2 regions of the Blautia sp. AF26-2 genome follow, and region 1 is predicted to be linked to the other one. Evidence: riboswitches for the same ligand, from Rfam matches in the RefSeq annotation. Region 1 holds a riboswitch; the other holds the start of a gene.
The links. Region 1 has a riboswitch for thiamine pyrophosphate ahead of DWY63_RS14615 (energy-coupled thiamine transporter ThiT). Riboswitches for the same ligand answer to the same signal wherever they lie in the genome.
Positions count from the first base shown of each region.

Region 1 (7,447 bases):
ACGGATCAGGCAGCAGCAGCGCAGGACGAACTTCTTGCAGAACTCGACTTCGATGCAATCCAGCAGGAAGTGGACAGCCTGCTGTCCAGCCAGCAGTTTTCTTTTGCCGGTACGGTGCGTTCTCTTTTGCAGGATGGCGATCCCTTCCGCACCTTCCGTGCCGGAAATGCCGTTCTCTCCTGTGCCAAAACAGCATTCCTTGCGCAGAAGGGGCTGATGAAGGAGCTGTTTCTCCTCGTTCTGGCAGGCGCGGTGCTCGGCAGTTTTTCCTCTCTCTTTGAAGGAAAACAGGTCAGGGACGCCAGTTTTTATATGGTCTATCTGCTTGCGCTTGCACTGATTCTGAAAAATTTCCAGTCGAGCGGGGAAAACCTGAAAGCTGTCATCACATCGCTGGTCGCTTTTATGCGGATTCTGACGCCATCCTACTATCTGGCGGCCGCGGCCGCCGGTGGTGCATCATCAGCCGTGATGTTTTATCAGATGCTCCTTCTAGTGATTCTGGCTGTCGAAAAGCTTCTGCTCGCCCTCGTCCTCCCGATGATCCATATCTATCTGCTCATCGCCCTTGTAAACGATCTTTCCGGCGAGGAGATTTTGTCCCATATGACAGAGCTGCTGGAAACCTGCGTGAACGGCCTTTTAAAATCGTCGCTCGGCGTACTTGTGGGAATGCAGATGATCCGGAATCTGATCGCACCGGCGCTCGATTCCCTGCGGCAGATGGCACTCTGGCGGACTGCCGGAATGATTCCCGGCATCGGAAATGCGGTGAATGCTGTAACCGAGTTGGTGGCAGGCTCCGCGGTGCTGATCCGCAACTGCTTTGGCGTGACGGCAATGCTGGTACTGCTCGCAGCAGGCATGGTCCCCGCCGTCCAGCTTCTCGTTTCGGGTCTTTCCTTCCGCCTTCTCGCCGCGGCGGCGCAGCCCGTCTCGGACAAGCGGATCGCGGGATGTCTTGCGGCGGCAGGAAAAGGATATGCGATGCTTCTGCGTCTCCTTCTGACCGTAGAAGTCCTGTTTCTGCTGACGATTGCAATCCTGGCGGGAACTTTTTCCTAGAGCTTGTCTGAAAAAGGCTTTTCGCAAGCTGCGAGTCCCAGTTTGTGGGAGATTTTATCCGAATGAGGGCGGCGTAGCGGGCTACGGCAACCGAATGAGGGTAAAATATACCGCAAAGTGGGGCTTGCAGCTTGCGGAAATGGTTTTTCAGACACGCTCTAGCGTGTAGTTGGGCATGCAGCGGCGGGAGGCGGCATGGTAGAAGAGATTCTGCAGTGGCTTAAGAATATTTCAATTTTTCTGATTTTTATGACAACTGTGCTGAACCTGATCCCGGAGAAGGAGGACAAGAAGCCGGTTCAGTTTTTTCTTGGAATTGTGATGGTACTGATTTTTTTTCAGCCCGTGCTAAAAGCGGGAGGTTTGGAGCAGAAAATGGCGCAGACGCTCGACCGTCTGACGCTGGAAGAGGAGGCAGCAGCAATGGAAAATGTACAGATTCGTGCAGAAAGCTTTGAAAAACAGTATTACGTGGGCGCCTGGGAAAAAGAGACGGAGCGCCAGATCCGGATGTATCTGTCAGAGAGCGGCATTCCGGGGGCAGCCGTTTCGGTAACGCTGGAGCCGGGAAACACCGGTGAGGCAAAAGAGATCCGCATTGAAGCGCCGATGCGGCAGACGAGCATTTACCGCGAAGAACAGAAAAAACAGCGGGAAATGCTCGATGAAAAGCTGACAGAGATCAAAAGTGTTTTAAGTGAGGTCTACGGAACCGATCCGGCGCATATTATGGTAGAGATTTCGGAATAGGCCTATGAGGGAAAAGGCAGCGGCGTTTTTCCGGAAACAGAAAAAGGAGCAGTGGATGCTGTACTTCCTGCTGGCGGCAATCGGCGTTGTCCTGCTGCTGCCGACGGGAACAAAAAAGACCAGTGAGGAGACAGAACAGCCGCAGGAGACGGCTGCGCGTCCGGCGGGGGATGCGGGACTTTCGGTGCAGGAGGAGATGGAACAGCGCCTTTGCGACGCACTTTCCCAGATGGACGGTGTGGGCGCAGTGCACGTCGTGGTGACGCTGGAATCCACAGGAAAAAAGATTGTGGAAAAAGATGTCCCAACGCGGAGCACAACGGAGGAAAACAAGAAGGGAGAGGAGACCGGAAGCGTTACATCCTCGTCGCAGGATGAGGCAACTGTCTATGAAAAGACACAGAACGGAGCCGAGACACCGTATGTGGTTTCCGAGGAGTACCCGGCGGTGCGCGGCGTGCTCGTTATCGCAGAAGGCGGGGGAAACCCGGTGACGATACAGGAGATTCAGGAGGCCGTGATGGCATTATTTCAGGTGGGCGCAAATAAGATTAAAGTAGTCAAAATGAAGTAAAGGAGTCAAATGCGTGGAAAAATTAGAACAGGAAATGAATGCACCTGAGAAAATGGCAGAGACACCATCGCCGAAAAAGACGGCCGGGAAAAAGAAAAAATTCCGGAAAAACCAGGTCATCATCACCGCCCTTGCGATCATGATTGCCGTCGCCGGATACATCAACTATGCTGACAGTACCCTGTCCACGAAGGAGAAGGCAGACGGAACCACGGCGGATGCCAGCACCGTTTTAAAAGACATCTCCAGCCTGGACACCGACATCACCGACGAGGTGGATGCCGGCACAGCAGGGGACTCGTCGCGGACCGTCACCGAAACGCCGGGAGAGGCAGTCCTTGCCGGGGCATCTACATACATGGCCCAGGCCAGAATTGACCGCGAACAGATCCGTTCCCAGAACAAAGACACCTTAAATGAAATCATCAACAACACCAACCTCTCCGAAACCGAGCGCCAGAGCGCTGTCCAGAGCATGGTGGAAATGACGGAACTCGTAGAAAAAGAGTCAGCAACTGAACTCCTCCTCGAAGCCAAAGGCTTCACCGACGTCGTTGTAAACCTGACCGGCGAAACCGCCGACATCGTCGTTCCGATGAAAGAAGTAACCGAGGAACAGCGTGCCCAGATCGAAGACATCGTAACCCGTAAAACCGGAATCGGCGTAGAAAACATCGTCATCACCCCCATGAGCTCCGCCGCCGACACAGCCGCAGAGGAGAGTGCTCAGTAAATTTTGATATCCACGTAAAAAATCCGGAAACGCAAAATCATGCGTTCCCGGATTTTTTCACGTAATTCTATTTAATTTGCACCATGTGCTGTTCTTGCAACCGTCTGCAGTGCTTTCTTCACCGGCGGCAGCGAGATCAGAATCACCGTCAGCACACCTTCAGCCAGCAGATAGCTGTAGTTGTAAATAATCGGATACAGCGCCTTTAAAGACTGCGGGAAATTCTCCGGCATATAATCCATCCAGTACAGATACCCGCCTAACGTATGGAAAAATCCCCTCGCCAGCACAGCTACAATATACCCGATCAGCAGCCCGTTTTTCTTCTTTCCAAAGAATCCGGCCACACCCAGCGCCGCAAACGCAAACACATAATCACAGCACACCTGGAACAGCGACAGCACATACGGCCCCTGGATAAACTGCAGCAGTCCATAAGCAAAACCAACGAGAATACCCGTCTTCGCCCCATACCAGTTCGCAATCAGCACAATAAACAGCATCGAAAACAACGTAACCGATCCCCCGTACGGCAGCTCAAACACCTTCACATACGAAGTCACAAACGCCAGCGCCATCCCCATCGCACAAAACGCCAGCTTCCTTGCATCCATTCCCGTCCCCTTACTCTTCTGAGCAGAAAGAACCGAAGCAATCACCACCAGCGCCACCATCAGCACCACGCATCCAACATAACCGGCCGTCGTCAGTCCGCCGTCAGCAGTAACAAAAAAACTCATAAAAAAACCTCCTTCGCATTCCGCTTGGAGGGGCTCACATAAAAACGCAGTCCCGAATCACCTCCGAAACCACGTTCCAGCTTCCCTACGCAGGAATTATCCCGTTCAGGTAGTGAGGGTCCGTGAGCTTATCCTTGTCCCACGTTCTCAGCCAAAGGCTCCCCTAGCGTCTTATTATTTTAACGTATCAAAGTATACCAACCTCCCCCTTATTTGTCAACCCGCCCGTTTTTTCACCCAAATACATGTTGACAAGAAGTACATACAAGTGCTATATTACAATTAGTTCAATCATTAAACTAATTGTACGAAAGGAGCACCAAAACAATGCAGATTCTGAAAGTAACAGACGAAGCATTCCGCCAGTACGGCAAAGTCATCAAAGACCTCGACGTCAGCGACATCATCACCGCCATGTCCGAGACCCCATGTCCCGACGACGTAGTCTACGAGCCTTCCATTGAAAGCCTCGAAGCCTGCAAAAGCGCCCAGTCCGTATCCGACAGCCTCTACGGCGGCATGCCGATCCAGATCGGCTACTGCAACGGCCACAACCATTTACTGAACGCCGTAGAATACCACCGCGACAGCGAAATCAACATCGCCGTAACCGACCTGATCCTGATCCTCGGAAAAGAACAGGACATCACCGAAGACCACACCTACGACTCATCCAAAATGGAGGCCTTCTTAATCCCGGCCGGAACCACCATTGAAGTCTACGCAACCACCCTCCACTACGCACCATGCAACGTGGCAGCCAGCGGCTTCAAATGTGTCGTAGTCCTTCCAAAAGGAACCAATACCGACATCACCCTGGAAGAAAAACACACCCCGGAAGACGACCTGCTCTTCGCCAGAAACAAATGGCTCTTAAGCCACCCGGATGCAAACATCGCTGGAAGCGTAGCAGGCATCAAAGGAGAAAACCTCTCGGTAAAATAAAACCAGAGACAAAACCAGAAATCAGAAACACTGCCCCAAAAGAGCAGTTCTGAACATAAAAAGAAACCAAAAACCAAGAAAACCAAAAAAAGGAGGATCTTCAAAAATGATCAACAATACACCGGAAATCAAATTAGGTATCGTTGCAGTAAGCCGTGACTGCTTCCCGAACAGCCTTTCCGAGAACAGAAGAAAAGCAGTCGTAAAAGCATACGACGGAGAAATCTACGAATGTCCAATCATCGTCGAGAATGAAATCGACATGATGAACGCACTCGAAGACCTGAAAAAAGCAGAGTGTGATGCACTTGTTGTATACCTTGGAAACTTCGGACCGGAGACCGAGGAAACCCTGCTTGTAAAATACTTCGACGGACCTTGCATGGTAGTAGCAGCAGCAGAAGAGACCGGCGACGACCTTGTAGGCGGACGCGGCGATGCATACTGCGGCGTTCTGAACGCAAGCTACAACCTGAAACTGCGCAACCTGGACGCATACATTCCGGAGTACCCGGTTGGCGATGCAGAAGACGTAGCAGCCATGATCAAAGATTTCGTACCGGTTGCAACTGCAGTTGTAGCTGTTAAGAACCTGAAAATCATCAGCTTCGGACCGCGTCCGGCCAACTTCCTGGCATGTAACGCACCGATCAAACAGCTGTACAACCTCGGCGTAGAAATCGAAGAGAACTCCGAGCTTGACCTGTTTGAAGCATTCAACAAACACGCAGGCGACGAGAGAATCCCGGCAGTCGTAGAAGATATGGCAAAAGAGCTCGGCGAAGGAAACCTGAAACCGGAAATCCTGCCGAAACTGGCTCAGTACGAGATCACCCTGTTAGACTGGATCGAAGCACACAAAGGCTCCAGAAAATACGTAACCCTGACCGGAAAATGCTGGCCGGCATTCCAGACACAGTTCGGATTCGTTCCCTGCTATGTCAACAGCCGTCTGACCAAGATGGGCATCCCGGTATCCTGTGAGGTAGATATCTACGGAACACTGTCCGAGTTCATCGGAACCGTTGTATCCAAAGACACCGTAACACTCCTCGACATCAACAACACCGTTCCGAAGGATATGTATGAGAGCGAAATCAAAGGCAAATTTGATTACACCTTAAAAGATACCTTCATGGGATTCCACTGCGGAAATACCGCTTCCACCAAACTGGCATTCTGCTCTATGAAATATCAGATGATCATGGCAAGAACCCTTCCGGAAGAAGTAACACAGGGTACCCTCGAGGGAGATATCGTTCCTGGAGACATCACCTTCTATCGTCTGCAGAGCACATCTGACGCAAAACTGCGCGGATACATCGCAGAGGGCGAGGTTCTTCCTGTAGCAACACGTTCCTTCGGAAGCATCGGTATCTTCGCTATTCCGGAGATGGGCAGATTCTACCGTCACGTACTGGTAGAGAAAAACTATCCGCATCACGGCGCAGTAGCATTCGGACACTTCGGAAAACCGTTATTCGAAGTATTCAAAATGCTCGGTGTTGAAGTAGATGAGATCGGCTACAACCAGCCGAAGGGTGTTCGTTACCCGACAGAGAATCCGTGGGGCTAATCCGTTCCGGAAGATTCACTGAAAAATAAGAAAGATATGCAGTAACGCATAAGCAAAAGGGCGGAGCAGAGATCTAGGTCTGCTGCCGCCCTTTTTGAAAAAGAGTAGAAAAAGGAGATTCGACATGTATTTTATTGGTGTTGACCTTGGTACTTCCGCTGTCAAACTGCTTCTGATGGACGAGGAAGGCAAAATTGTAAATATTGTATCGAGAGAGTATCCGCTGTATTTCCCGCATCCAGGCTGGTCTGAGCAGAAACCGGAAGACTGGTGGGAGCAGAGCAAAGAGGGAATCCGCGAGCTGGTAAAAGACGTAGACAAATCCCAGGTAGCCGGCATCAGCTTCGGCGGCCAGATGCATGGCCTTGTCATCCTGGATGAGAACGATAACGTCATCCGCCCGGCGATCCTCTGGAACGACGGCCGTACCGCAAAACAGACCGATTATCTGAACACCGTAATCGGAAAAGAAAAACTCTCCGAGTACACCGCAAACATTGCATTTGCAGGCTTTACCGCACCGAAGATTCTCTGGGTGAAAGAAAATGAGCCGGATAACTTCGAAAAAATCTGCAAAATCATGCTTCCAAAAGATTACCTGGCATACCGTCTCTCCGGCGCATTCGTAAGCGACTACTCCGATGCATCGGGCATGCTTCTAATGGATGTCAAGAACAAATGCTGGTCCAAAGAGATGGCAGAAATCTGCGGTATTTCCCTGGAGATGCTGCCGGAGCTCCATGAGAGCTTTGACGCTGTCGGAACCTTAAAACCGGAAGTAGCAGCAGAACTTGGACTGCCGGAGACCTGTAAAGTTGTAGCAGGAGCCGGAGACAACGCAGCAGCCGCAGTCGGAACCGGAACCGTAGGCGACGGCATGTGCAACGTTTCCCTTGGTACAAGCGGAACCGTATTCATTTCCAGCAACAAATTCGGCGTAGACAGCCACAATGCCCTGCACGCATTCGCACACGCAGACGGCCACTATCACCTGATGGGATGCATGCTGAGTGCAGCTTCCTGCAACAAATGGTGGATGGATGAAATCATCCGCACAAAAGAAT
Region 1 is NZ_QTWD01000012.1:36,460-43,906, reverse strand. It holds gene DWY63_RS14640 (stage III sporulation protein AE) at 1-1,065, shown strand, start outside; partial or broken gene DWY63_RS18955 (DUF6783 domain-containing protein) at 1,037-1,168, shown strand; partial or broken gene DWY63_RS18950 (DUF6783 domain-containing protein) at 1,118-1,246, opposite strand; gene DWY63_RS14630 (stage III sporulation protein AF) at 1,261-1,815, shown strand; gene DWY63_RS14625 (hypothetical protein) at 1,820-2,389, shown strand; gene DWY63_RS14620 (SpoIIIAH-like family protein) at 2,403-3,122, shown strand; gene DWY63_RS14615 (energy-coupled thiamine transporter ThiT) at 3,194-3,862, opposite strand; TPP riboswitch at 3,928-4,037, opposite strand; gene DWY63_RS14610 (DUF4867 family protein) at 4,190-4,807, shown strand; gene DWY63_RS14605 (L-fucose/L-arabinose isomerase family protein) at 4,917-6,383, shown strand; gene xylB (xylulokinase) at 6,508-7,447, shown strand, end outside.

Region 2 (7,447 bases), on a different contig from region 1:
GTGTTCGCCGTTTAAAGCTTTGTTCATGCTTCGCACGGCACAGAATTTACCGCACATCGAGCAGGTATCTTCCTGTTCCGGCGAGCGGTCAGCACGGATGGCTTTTGCAGTCTCCGGGTCCAGTGCGCAGTCCCACTGTGCTTCCCAGTCGAGCACGCGGCGGGCATCGCCCATCTTGTCGTCAATATCACGCGCATGCGGAACACCTTTGGCGATGTCGGCAGCGTGTGCGGCGATTTTGCTTGCGATGATGCCCTGTTTTACATCATCCAGGTTCGGAAGAGCCAGATGCTCTGCCGGCGTTACGTAGCAGAGGAAAGCAGCGCCGTTCATAGCGGCAATCGCGCCTCCGATGGCAGCGGTGATGTGGTCGTAGCCCGGTGCAATATCGGTCACAAGAGGGCCGAGGACATAGAACGGAGCGCCCATGCAGATGGTCTGCTGTACTTTCATGTTGGCCGCAATCTGATCCATCGGAACGTGGCCCGGTCCCTCAACCATAACCTGAACGTCTTTTTCCCAGGCACGTTTGGTGAGTTCGCCGAGGCGCACCAGCTCCTCAATCTGGCAGACATCCGTTGCGTCGGCAAGGCAGCCAGGACGGCAGGCGTCGCCGAGAGAAATGGTCACATCGTATTCACGGCAGATATCGAGAATCTCATCGTAATACTCGTAGAACGGATTCTCCTCGCCGGTCATGCACATCCAGGCGAACACGAGGGAGCCGCCGCGGGAAACAATATTCATTTTCCGTTTGTGTTTGCGGATCTGATCGATGGTTTTTCTGGTGATGCCGCAGTGCAGGGTGACGAAATCGACACCGTCCTCGGCATGGAGGCGGATGACGTCAATAAAATCTTTGGCGGTCAGCGTATCCAGGTCTCTCTGGTAATGGATCACACTGTCATATACCGGCACGGTGCCGATCATGGCCGGACATTCGGAGGTCAGTTTCCGCCGGAACGGCTGCGTATTGCCGTGGCTCGACAGGTCCATGATGGCTTCTGCGCCCATATTGACCGCGGAGAGTACCTTCTGCATCTCCACATCGTAATCTTTACAGTCTTTCGAAACACCGAGATTTACATTGATTTTCGTGCGCAGCATCGAGCCGATGCCCTCCGGATCGATGCAGGTGTGCAGTTTATTGGCCGGAATGGCAACCTTTCCGCTGGCAACGAGCGGCATCAGGTCTTCCACGGCCATATACTCTTTTTCTGCGACTTTTTTCAGCTCCGGTGTTACAATGCCGCGGCGTGCGGCGTCCATCTGTGTTGCGTAATTGCGTTCCATCTGTTGTTCTCCTTTATTTTCAAAATCAGATCCGGTAAGCGTGGTTCAGCGGTCCCGAGCCGTGGCCGAGATCCATCATGCTCGCGAGTGCGCCCGAAATATACTCTTTTGCGGCGGAAATGGCATCCGGAAGGGAAAGCCCCTTTGCGAGCCCCGATGCGATGGCGCTGGAGAGTGTACAGCCGGTGCCGTGTGTGTTCGGATTGTCGATGCGTTTTCCGGTGAACCAGGTAAATGTGCCGTTGTGATATAAAAGATCGTTGGCATCATTGATACTGTGGCCGCCCTTTAATAGAACGGCACAGCCGCAGGAATCCCCGATCTCTTTTGCGGCGCGTTCCATATCGCTTTCCGACTGGATTTTGATGCCGGAGAGAACTTCTCCCTCTGGAATATTCGGTGTGATGACTTCGGCCAGAGGAAAGAGCAGTTTTTTCATCAGGTCAGGCACGCCGCCCGAAGCGAGCGCGGAACCGCTTGTAGCGACGAGGACCGGGTCCACAACGATGTGTTTGGCCTGGTAGAAGCGAAGCCGTTCGGAGATGACTTCGATCAGTGCCGGGGAGGATACCATACCGATTTTGACGGCGTCCGGGAAGATGTCCGTAAAGACGGCGTCAAGCTGTGCGGCCAGAAACTCCGGTGTTACATCGAAAATACCGGAAACTCCGGTGGTGTTCTGGGCGGTGAGTGCGGTAATTGCCGACATGGCGTAAACTCCGTTTGTGATCATGGTTTTGATGTCTGCCTGAATGCCGGCGCCTCCGCTGGAATCACTTCCCGCGATTGTTAATGCTGTTTTCATGTTTTTCGCGTCCATGAGAATTACTCCTTTGCATTACTTTTCTTTTTGGACAGGCGACAAAGAAAGTGGTGCCCCCAGTCTGCCGCCTGGTGTGAGGATGAATGGTTACGTAAAATTATTTGTTTTCCAGCATGCGCAGAGTCTGTTCTTTCAGATCCTTCGTTGCGGAAACAATGTCTTTCTGTGCAAAAATGGCACTGATGACGGCGATGCCGCAGATGCCGCTGCCGGAAAGCTCCGTCACGTTATCGCGTGTGATGCCGCCGATGGCGATGACAGGGATTTTAACGGCATTGCAGATAGCAGTCAGCGTTTCGTGGCTGACATCCTCCGCATCCGCCTTGGAACCGGTGTGGAAGACCGCGCCGACGCCGAGGTAATCTGCCCCGCGCTGCTCGGCGAGAATGGCCTGTTCCACGGTCTGCGCCGAAACGCCGATGATCTTGTCCGGGCCAAGCTTAGCACGGACATCGCCGGCCTCCATATCGCTCTGGCCGACATGAACGCCGTCCGCATCCATCTTAGCTGCGATTTCCACGTTATCGTTGATGACGAAAGGAACATGGTATGCGGCACAGAGTTTTTTCAGTTCCAGTGCCTCTTCCATAAAGTGATCCTGGTCAAGATTTTTTTCGCGGAGCTGGATAAACGTTGCGCCGCCCTGCAGAGCCTTTTCCACCTGGCTGTACAGTGTCTCGCCGTTCAGCCAGCTGCGGTCTGTCACAGCATATAAAAGCAGGCCTTTTTTATCGCACTTCATACTTTGCACCTTTCTCCAGCGTCTCGCCGTCCATGTGGTAGATGGCGTCGATGATGCGGTTCCGGTAGGTGGAGTTGCCGTCTTCCGGTTTCATATGGCTCCAGCCGATCTCGCCGGCAAGTCCCATCGCGCAGACAGCGGCAGCAGCGGCTTTTAACGGCTCGTCCGGGTTGGCAACGAGGTAAGCGGTCATCATGCCGGAGAGCTGGCAGCCTGTTCCGGTGATGCTTCCCATCTCGGCGCGTCCGTTGCGGATCACGTAGCAGGTGTCAGCATCGGCAACGAGGTCGATCGCTCCTGTGATGGCGACAACACAGTTGTGGTCTTTCGCAAAGTTTTTTGCAAAAGCAACGGCGCTGTCGAGGTTTTCGTCTGTTACTTTATCGGCAACGTCTGCATCAACACCCTTTGTCGTTCCACTTCCGAGTGCCAGTGTTTTGATTTCGGAAATATTTCCGCGGATGACGGTGAACGGGATTTTTTCCATCAGTCCGACTGCGGTCGAAGTACGTAAGTGGCTTGCGCCTGCGCCGACTGGATCGAGCAGGATTTTGTGACCGAGCGAAGCTGCTTTTGCACCGGCACGGTACATGCCGTCGATGCTCGTTCTGTGCAGCGTTCCGATGTTGATGTTCAGACCGCCGCAGATGGAGGTGATATCCTCGACATCCTCCGGTTCATCGGACATGATCGGGCTTGCGCCGCATGCCAGCAGAATATTGGCGACATCGTTTACTGTAACGTAATTTGTGATGTTGTGTACGAGAGGGGTTGTTTTTCTGACATTGTCAAGACAAGTGCCTAACATAATTTTTTGTTCCTCCTGTGTGAGTATTTTTGCAGAAGCAAATTCCCTTGTGGTACTGGAAGAACCTGTTGATGATGTGTTCATAGAGATTAAAAAAGCAGATATACGTGGAGGTATATCTGCAGAAAATGTGCATATCGTATCTCCCTACGTTGGCATTACCCAAATCAGGTTCAGGGTCTAGGAGATGCATCCTACTCTCAGCCCGCTTCGCACGCGAGCTCCCCTTTGCTTTCTGCAGACAATTATATACGCATAAAAACAATTGTGCAAGAGAAAAACGGAAGATTTAAAAAAATTTCAGAAAAATAAAAAAGACATGCAAAATATTGGAAATGTAATGTTATTTGGGTTGACAGAGAAAATAATATCAGCGTAAAATGAAGTATAAAATATGCGTGGAAGACGGGTGAAACGATGGAAGAACAAAGAAGCTTGAACTCTACCAGGACAGCCCGGAATACACCTTCGACCTGATCCTCGTGGACGTACATATCGCAAAGCCGATTGATGCGGAATTACTGAAAAAGAAAATTGCAGAGTATTGCAGGTGAAAAGAAGTGCCCCTGCCCGGCATCTGATGTGTGCCGGGCAGGGGCTTTTGATGTGCGAATCTTATTTTTCTTCCTCCGGGTACGTATAGCCCCAGGTTCTGCGGAAGGAGGTCATCAGATCCATGACGTCCTTCGTGTAGTCGAGGTGCATGGCAGATGCATCTCCATTGATGGCGCGTTCCATGTCGGCGAGCTCATAGGCGAGTGCATCGGCGTTGTCACCGGCTTTGATGATTTCGGATTCGCCGGTGGAAGCGTCTGTGATTTTTGCTTCCCAGGCACGCGGGTACTCCATGATCTCGATAAATCCGTTCTCACAGGAAACCATGCCGCGTTTCGGCTGTTTGGAGTGGAGAGAGAGCATCACACTTGCCATCTGTCCTTCCTGATTGGTGAGAAGGAGGCCGGCCTGCTCGTCCACACCGGTCGGAGCGGGCTTTACCTGGGAAAGGAGCTGATCCGGCTTAGAGTCGAAGAACCAGCGGATGAAGGAGAGTGCGTATACGCCGATATCAAGCATCGCGCCGCCTGCGAGATTCCGGTTGAAGAAGCGGTTCTTCATGTTGTACTCTTTGAAACTGCCGAAGTTCATCGTGATCAGATTGACTCTGCCGAGACTGCCGGAGTCGAGAAGTTTTTTCAGCTCTTTGTAGATCGGCATATGGTAAATCGTCATTGCCTCTCCGATGATGACACCTTTTTCTTTTGCAAGCGCTATGGCCTCGTCGAGCTCGTCGCTGTTCAGCGTAATCGATTTCTCAACGAGAATGTGTTTTCCATTGGCAATCGCCTCTTTCATAAAGCCAAGATGCGTGTTGTGCGGCGTCGTGATATAAATGACATCGACCTCCGGATCGGTAAACATCTCATGGAAATCATCGTAAACTTTTCCAATTCCATATTTCTCCGCAAAAGCAGCCGCCTTCTCATGGGTCCGGTTGCCGACTGCGTAAATATTCTTTCCGTTTTTCTGCAGTGCGACCGCCATTTCATTTGCAATCACACCGCATCCGAGTACAGCCCATTTGATTTCTTTCATCGTGAGATTCTCCTATCGTATCTATTTCGCCCAGAGCGGTTCTTCGCTTCCGCTGTAGTCAAACCGTCCGTCGTTTTTCTCTTCCAGTGCTTTGATCATATGGTACGTAAATTCATTGTAAGGCGTTGGAATTCCAAGCTCTTTTCCCATGCGGATCAGCGCACCCGAGAACATATCAATTTCCGTATGGCGTCCCGCATCGAGATCCTGGAGCGTCGAGTAGCGCGCCGTCGGCGGAACCGCACTTCCGCGTCCCGAGGAGACATCCGCCTTGCTGATATTAATTCCCTTTGCCTCCGCAATCGCCATCAGTTCTGCGCGGAGTCCGTCGCTGATCGCCTTCATATGTACACTGTCGCGGTAGCAGCCGACCCCGGCACCGAGAATAGCCTGCGGCAGGTTATTGCAGACATTCAGCCGGAATTTGCTCCATAGTTCCTCTAAAATACAATCGGTTGCCCGGTAATGCAGCCCTGTGCCGGAGAACAGATCCAGAACAGCCTGCACACGCTCACTGTCGTACGGCGCCGAAACTTCGCCGAAAATGATGCCGAGCGTCGCCTCAGGGTTGAAAACGTAGCCGTCATTCTCTTTATGAGAAGCTACTTTGATAACAGCATGAAGCAGATGCTCCGCACCGACTTTTTCCGCGATGATCTCCTCACTGTCCACGCCGTTCATCAGACTCATGATCACAGTATTCTCGCCGGTAACGGCAGTAATATTGTCAAGAGCCCCCGGCAGTGCGCCGTATTTGAGCGAGACGATCAGAAAATCCACGCCGTGTGCCTCTTCCGGTGTCCATACCTCCGGGTGATAAACCGTATCGTTAATTTTGCATCCTTTGTTTTTCAGACGCTTCGCCCGTTCCCCGGACGCGATAACGCCAAGCCGGATGTCCTTTTTCTCCGAAAGCCCCCAGATTACATAAGACCCAACCGCTCCGGCGCCCAGAACAGCAACTGATTTTATTATCATAATAGCCTCCTTTGTAACTATTTGAATTACCCTTACTATAACAAATTTTGCGGAGATCCTCAATTTGTTTTTCAAAATAGAAAATTTCGGAAAAGGAAGCCTAAATGTGTTGACGGAAGCTATTGGACCGCGGAGCAGAATAACTGGATGGTGACAGACGATCTGAAAAAGGTCAACGATACGCTGGGCCACGAGATGGGCGACATCATGATCCTGAACTTTGCAAAGCTCCTGCGGAAGGTCGTTCCGCCTCCGACCTGCTGCACGAGGCAGATCTGAAAATGTACGAAGACAAAATCCGGACGAAAGAAGAACAGAAGGCAAAAGAAAAACAAGAGAAGAAATAAGAAACGAAGGAGAAACGAAATTCGAACATTTCTCCTTTGTTTTTTGCGCGCATTTTTACCGGGAAATCATATTCTAAGGTTAGAATGAAAAAACAGGAGAATCTGTTGATGAAAGGAAAATGGCTGACAGGTGCGCTTGTACTGGCAATGGCGGCAGTGACGCTGGCGGGATGCGGGGCAAAAGATGAGACAAAAGAAAAAGTGGAGCAGGTGACATTAAATGAGGTTGCCCACTCCATTTTTTACGCCCCGCAGTACGTGGCAATTGAGGAGGGGTATTTTGCGGACGAGGGCATTGATCTGACGCTGATAACAGGATTTGGTGCAGATAAAGTGCTGACGGCGATGATTTCCGGCGAGGCGGATATCGGGTTTATGGGGGCGGAGGCAACCGTCTACGCGTACCTCGAGGGAACCGCAGACCCGGTTGTGAACTTCGCGCAGCTGACGCAGCGGGCGGGAAACTTTGTTGTGGGAAGAGAGAAAGACAATTCGTTTACCTGGGAGAAATTGAAAAACAAAGAGGTATTAGGGGGAAGAAAAGGCGGTATGCCGGAAATGGTCTTTGAGTATGTTCTGGCGCAGAAAGGGATTGATAAAAAAGACGTAAACATTAACCAGAGCATCGATTTTGGTTCCACAGCTGCCGCGTTCTCCGGCGGGCAGGGGGATTATACGATTGAATTTGAACCGTCCGCGACACTGCTCGAGCAGAAGGGCGACGGCTATGTCGTGGCATCGGTCGGAACGGAATCCGGGTATGTGCCGTATACGTCGTACAGCGTCAAACAGAGTTATCTGAAAACGCACGGCGCAACCGTAGAAAAATTCACGAAGGCACTGCAGAAGGGAATGGACTTCGT
Region 2 is NZ_QTWD01000006.1:165,010-172,456, forward strand. It holds gene thiC (phosphomethylpyrimidine synthase ThiC) at 1-1,293, opposite strand, end outside; gene thiD (bifunctional hydroxymethylpyrimidine kinase/phosphomethylpyrimidine kinase) at 1,319-2,098, opposite strand; gene thiE (thiamine phosphate synthase) at 2,214-2,858, opposite strand; gene thiM (hydroxyethylthiazole kinase) at 2,845-3,666, opposite strand; TPP riboswitch at 3,793-3,904, opposite strand; gene DWY63_RS09520 (Gfo/Idh/MocA family protein) at 4,282-5,259, opposite strand; gene DWY63_RS09525 (ketopantoate reductase family protein) at 5,281-6,237, opposite strand; gene DWY63_RS09530 (diguanylate cyclase domain-containing protein) at 6,385-6,516, shown strand; gene DWY63_RS09535 (ABC transporter substrate-binding protein) at 6,693-7,447, shown strand, end outside.
Region 2: another riboswitch for thiamine pyrophosphate. It lies ahead of thiM (hydroxyethylthiazole kinase); the one in region 1 lies ahead of DWY63_RS14615 (energy-coupled thiamine transporter ThiT).